One region of the Serratia symbiotica genome, then DNA from elsewhere that is predicted to be linked to it. Evidence: predicted binding sites of a transcription regulator. Region 1 holds the regulator's gene; the other holds the start of a gene.

What was found. The regulator LexA, encoded in region 1, represses DNA repair genes until DNA is damaged. The targets are predictions, from matches to a motif close to TNCTGTATGTACATACAGNA.
Region 2: SYMBAF_RS06495 (metal-dependent hydrolase) is a predicted target of LexA. The motif match lies at 1,729-1,748, and genes of this name have one in related genera.

The regions. Positions count from the first base shown of each region.
Region 1 is NZ_CP050855.1:2,895,082-2,898,294, reverse strand. It holds gene plsB (glycerol-3-phosphate 1-O-acyltransferase PlsB) at 1-865, opposite strand, end outside; gene SYMBAF_RS14370 (diacylglycerol kinase) at 1,010-1,378, shown strand; gene lexA (transcriptional repressor LexA) at 1,478-2,086, shown strand; gene dinF (MATE family efflux transporter DinF) at 2,199-3,213, shown strand, end outside.
Region 2 is NZ_CP050855.1:1,285,567-1,288,779, reverse strand. It holds gene SYMBAF_RS06500 (L-cystine transporter) at 1-975, opposite strand, end outside; gene SYMBAF_RS06495 (metal-dependent hydrolase) at 1,146-1,706, opposite strand; gene SYMBAF_RS06490 (metal ABC transporter permease) at 1,976-2,836, opposite strand; gene SYMBAF_RS06485 (metal ABC transporter permease) at 2,836-3,213, opposite strand, start outside.

The DNA of each region.
Region 1 (3,213 bases):
CGCGCTCAGCATTGGTAACGTTGATGCCCTGATACAGCCGGTTCCAGGTCCAGCTCAACACGCGGTCGGAAAGGCGCACGGCCTCGTAGGAGAAATCAGCGGCGATCTCTTCCATTAACACGATGGCGTTCTGTCGGGCTTTATCAAGGGAGATTTTCTTGCTGTGTGCTTCGTCTTCGACGGCTTTTTCGATCGCTTTGGAAGCCAGCAGCTTGTTGAATAGATCCTGACGTGCTGGCAGGCTGGGGCCGACTGCGGCCAGACGCTGGCGCGAAAAGTGCATGCGCGCCACGCGTGCCAGTTTCTGCGCGATGGCTTTGTCTGTGCCGTATTCGGAGGCCATGCGGCGCAGCGAAACAGTATTGGAGAAACGTACGAAGCTGTCACGGCCGAGCCACAGCACAGCTAATAATTTCTGCACGCCGTTCAGCAGGCGCAGGTGTGGTGTGCCTTGGCCTTCTCGCCCAGGTGAACGGCCAAACATCACCGAGACCGGCAGCATCTGGATATTGAGACGCGGATTACTGCGGTGCAGATCCAGATAGTCGTGGAACAGCTTTACTGACTCTTCCTTCGGCGTGTAATAACGGAACAGGCGCGGGCCATCGTGAATAAACACGTGGCTCGGCAGCACCGTGCCGTCGATTTCCAATAGGTCAAGAGGATCGGGCAGATCCTGCTCCAGGCACTGAGTGCGTAGCGTCAGCAAATCCGTCTTGGAATTATAAGGCAAAACATACAAAATCGGCCGTGAGGGATCTAATCCTAACTCCCTGACAGGATCTGAAGGGATAACCTTGCTTCTTACCAATAATTTGAGTGGTAAATTCAATAATTTATAATAAATTTTACGCCAACCTGACATAACTACGTGAAGCCTCTTGTTAGCAATGCAACACAAGCATACCAGAAACCGGGTAGCAGATCTGCGGTGTTGGAAAACGAGAGCCGACATCACTAAGTGATCTAGACTCTTTTTATGATTTACCCCTGAGAAAGGCACAGAAACATGGCAAATCAAGCAACCAGCCTGACCCGTATTATTAAAGCCGCTGGCTATTCTTATAAAGGACTTGCCGCTGTTTGGCGGCATGAGGCGGCATTCCGCCAGGAATTGGTGGTGGCCATGCTGGCTATCACACTGGCAATTTGGCTGAATGTAGGTGCGATAGCGCGCATTTTATTGATCGGATCGGTGGTATTGGTGCTGATTGTTGAGATCCTGAACAGCGCGATAGAGGCGGTGATCGATCGGGTAGGTAGTGAATATCATGAACTGTCTGGCCGTGCAAAGGATATGGGGGCAGCGGCAGTGTTGCTGGCGATCGTGTTGGCGCTGTTCGTTTGGGGGTCGATTTTGTTGCAACACTTCATTTGAACGGGGCGTGACACCCTGATTTTATTCATTCGTCGGTTCCCAATTCAGGCATGCCTGTATATACTTACAGCAAAACTGTATAAACGAACAGGGGGTGGAATGAAAGCACTAACTACCAGGCAGCAAGAGGTTTATGAACTGATTCGCGATCATATTTTGCAGACAGGCATGCCGCCGACACGTGCTGAGATCGCTATGCGTCTGGGGTTCCGCTCACCAAATGCCGCCGAAGAACATCTGAAGGCGTTAGCGCGCAAAGGGGTCATCGAGATCATCTCCGGCGCGTCGCGCGGCATACGCCTGCTGATGGAAGATGAAGCAGGTTTACCGCTGATTGGTGGTGTGGCTGCTGGCGAGCCACTGTTGGCTCAACAGCATATTGAAGGCCACTATAAGGTAGATCCTTCCTTATTTAAACCAAACGCGGATTTCCTGCTGCGGGTTATCGGCATGTCGATGCGCGATATCGGCATTTTGGATGGCGATCTGTTAGCGGTACACAAAACTCAGGATGTGCGCAATGGCCAAGTCATAGTGGCGCGCATTGAAGATGAAGTTACCGTCAAACGACTGAAAAAAAGCGGTAACATGGTTGAATTGCTGCCGGAAAACAACGAATTTCAACCGATAGTGGTCGATCTGCGCCAGCAAAATTTCACTATCGAAGGTCTGGCAGTCGGTGTGATCCGCAATGGCGACTGGATTTAAGCGTCACGCCTAACTAAACCGTTGTCCCCTGATTTAACCCGCCCCTGTTTTGGGGCGGTTTCGTTTTACTCCACCTAATGTGGCAACTGCACTACCATGGGAACATTGCATAATGCACCTGATCTCTGCCTTTACCAGCGACACCGATAAAGCCCTGTGGCACCTGGCCCTGCCGATGATCTTCTCCAATATCACCGTGCCGTTGCTAGGGTTAGTGGATACTGCTGTGATCGGCCATCTTGATAGCCCGATCTATTTGGGCGGTGTGGCGATCGGCACGATGGTCAGTAATTTCCTGTTTATGCTGCTACTGTTTCTGCGCATGAGCACTACCGGGTTGGCCGCCCAAGCGCTGGGAGCGCAGAGCCAGCAGAGGCTGGCGCGTGCCTTTATGCAGCCGCTTCTATTGGCACTATTGACCGGGTTGGCAATGGTGCTGCTGCGCCACCCGCTGATTGATTTGGCGCTGCGGATCGTTGGTGGCAACGTTAAGGTACTGGAACAGGCGCGACTGTTTCTGGACATTCGTTGGTTGAGCGCCCCGGCAGTACTGGTCAATATGGTGCTACTCGGCTGGCTGCTCGGCGTGCAGCATGTGCGTGCGCCGGTGATCTTCCTGATTGTCGGCAACCTGCTGAATATTGTGCTGGATATCTGGCTGGTAATGGGACTGGGCTGGAAGGTGCAAGGGGCAGCGATGGCGACTGCCATCTCAGAATATGCCACGCTGCTACTGGGGCTAGGGCTAGCGTGGCGGGTAATGCGCATGCGTGGGATATCGTTGCTGATGTTGCAACAGGCTTGGCGCGGCAACCTTAGGCGCTTGCTGGCCCTAAACCGCGACATCATGTTGCGCTCGTTGCTGCTACAACTGTGCTTCGCCTCGCTGACCCTCTTTGCCGCACGCCTAGGCAGCGAGGTGGTGGCGGTAAATGTGGTATTAATGAACCTTCTGGCCTTCTCCGCCTACGCTTTAGACGGCTTTGCCTATGCGGTTGAAGCACATTCGGGTCATGCCTATGGTGCGCGTGATGACAGCCAACTGAGAAAAATATGGCACGCTGCCTGTCGTCAGGCTTGCCTGGTAGCGTTGGCCTTTGCTGTGCTCTACTTCTTGGCTGGTCAGC
Region 2 (3,213 bases), 1.6 Mb from region 1:
GCCCAAGCGGCGGGTCTGTGCTTCAACGTTCAGTGGAATGCTGGCAGCGCTGGAACGGCTGGTGAAAGCGAAAGTGATGACTGGCCATACTTTGCGGAAGAACAGTATCGGGTTAACGCCAGTGAGGGTCAGCAAGGCGGCATGCACCACAAACATAAGCGCCAGACCAAGGTATGAAGCCACCACAAAGCTGCCGAGCTTACCGATGTCATGGATGTTAGAACCAGCGACCACTTTCGTCATCAACGCCAGCACACCATACGGCGTTAGCTTCATCACCAGCCGCACCAGCTTCATCACCCAGGCCTGCAAGGTATCGATAGCCATCAGCACTCGCTCACCTTTCGGCTTATCGTCTTTCAGCAGTTGTAGCGAAGCTACGCCGAGGAAGGTTGCGAAGATCACTACGCTGATAATCGATGTTGGGCGGGTACCGGTCAGATCGGCAAATGGGTTTGCCGGAATGAAGGACAGCAGCATCTGCGGTACGGTAAAATCAGCCAGTTTGCCCACATAGTTAGTTTGGATAGCGGACAAACGTGCGCTTTCCTGTACCCCTTGAACTAATCCTGAGGCAGTGAGGCCGAACAGGTTAGTCATCAGCACGCCCACCAGTGCCGAGATCAGTGTGGTGAACAGCAGAGTGCCGATGCTCAGGAAGCTGATTTTGCCCAGTGAAGATGCATTATGCAGTTTAGCTACCGCACTTATGATCGAGGCAAACACCAACGGCATAACGATCATTTGCAGCAACTGCACATAACCGTTGCCGACGATGTTGAACCAACTAATGGATGCTTTCAGTACTGGGTTGTTCGAACCATACGTCAGTTGCAGCGCCAAACCGAATATCACGCCGACCCCCAGGCCGACCAAGACTTTTTTCGCCAGGCTCCATGGCTTGTGACGGGTTTGTGCTAACAGCAATAGAAGGGCGACAAAGATCGCCACGTTAATTACCAGTGGAAAATTCATCCACAATGTCTCCAATAAATTTTTTTCATATAAAAATGACCATAAACGCCCATATGTAGCGATGCAAATATCCTAACAGCTTGCTGCATGGCTTATTTATATCCAAATTGAATTGGATATAACTTTTTAGAATTATTGTATTATTAATATGCGCATTGGTGATTTATTGGTCATTTTGTGTGATTAAAATCTAATATTTTTATTTGCCCAAAATACGACTGTATTGGAATGATGCACCCGCCTTGCCAATAGAGAGCAAACGCCACCAAGCAGAGACACATAGCGCGTTCCAATTGATTACCTTTATGAGAATTTAGCAGCGGTAGGCGAAAACGCCAGCGGCAGGGCCACAGTAGCGGCACGCCGGCGGGGGTTAGCATGTCGGCCAGGAGATGACTGAAATAGCCGATAATCATGGCATGCAGTACGTCAGGAGGGATTGGCCAACTGCGTGGAAACTCCAACCGGAATAGCACTATACCACCGGTGATCGCCAGCAGGCTGTGGGTGAAGCCTCGGTGGCCAAAGGCGCGAGCGATGGGAATGGCAATCCAACTCAGGCGCTGGCCCAATACCGATTTGGGATGGTCTATATCGGGCAGCAGCGAAGTCAGCAATGCGGCCGGGATAATGTGCCACCAGTCGCCAGTGGTCAGTTCTAATGTCACCTCGGCCTTTTTGGCGAAGATCGCGCAAGCGACAGAGAATATAAGATGTCCTTCCGCAGTCATGCTGTGGTTATTCCGGCTGATAAACTGTTAATTTATCCAGTATATATAAAAATTCCTGGCAGCGGAAGCAGTTACCCTGTAACCAAATGCTTATTTTTCCCGTTTTTACAGCAGTTTGTTACTCCCTAATGGGGGAATTTTCATGTTATGAACATCAAAAAGGGTTTATCTGTCGGGTCAGGCGAAGGAAAGAAAGCGCTGGACGAGTTTCAGCGCCTTAGACCGATTAGGTTAGAGTTGCGCGGCGGCGAGTGCACGCCGCGCTGTTATCAGAGTTTATCTTTGAGCAATACCTGCTGATGATGCTGTAACGGTCGCAGCTTGCTGTAAAGCAAAGCGATGACGAACAGCATTGCTTGAACGATCACGATGCAGGGGCCGGTAGCGCCGTCGATATGGAAACTGATCAGGGTGCCGAGCACGCAGGAAAATACCGAAACCAGCGTTGCGACGATCAACATGCGGTCAAAACTACGGCACAACATAAAGGCAATGATGCCTGGTGCAATCAGCATTGCAATCACTAAAATCACCCCCACTGCCTGCAACGAGGCGACAATGGTCAGCGCCAGTAGGCACAGTAGTCCGTAGTGCAGCAGCTTCACCGGCAGGCCAATCACCCGTGCATGGTGTGGGTCAAAGCAGTAAAGCATGAAGTCTTTGCGCTTTAGCACCATTATCACCAGGGTGGCACCAGCGATCAACAGCGTTTGCTTCAATTCATCGTCGGTAATACCCAGCATATCGCCGAACAAGATATGGGTCAGGTGCTGATTGGTGTCGATACGCGAAAATAGCACCAGCCCGAAGGCGAACATGCCAGAGAAGACGATGCCCATTACCGTATCTTCCTTCACCCGGCTGTGCTCTTTCAGGTAGCCAGTAGCCACCGCGCAGAAAATGCCGGAAAGAAAGGCACCGATCGCGAGTGGAATACTGAGTACGAACGCTATTACCATGCCTGGCAGCACCGCGTGAGAAATAGCATCGCCCATCAGTGACCAGCCCTTGAGCACCAGATAGCAGGACAGTACTGCGCAGATCACGCCAGTGGCGATGGCAGCGATAATCGCCCGCTGCATAAACGGGTAAGCGAAAGGTTCACTGAACAGTTGATACAAGTTTTCCATCAGTGTCCCCCAGGGTATTCACGCGCCATACGACGTTTTGATGCTAGCAAACCGTGTTTAGGGGCAAAGAAGAAGGCCACCAGGAACACTAGCGTTTGCAAGGTAACGATCACACCACCGGTGGCACCGTCGAGGAAAAAGCTCAGGTAGGCACCGATACCGCTGGTCAACGCGCCTATAGTGATGGCGAGGAGCACCAACCGGCTGAAACGGTCAGTCAGTAGATAAGCGGTGGCTCCCGGCGTAATCACCATAGCGATCACCAAGATGGCACCGACGGTTTGCAGTGCGGCTACGGTACAGGCGCTGAGCAGGGTGAAGAACAAGATCTTAAGGCGCAATGGCGACAGGCCGATCGAAACCGCGTGATTTTCATC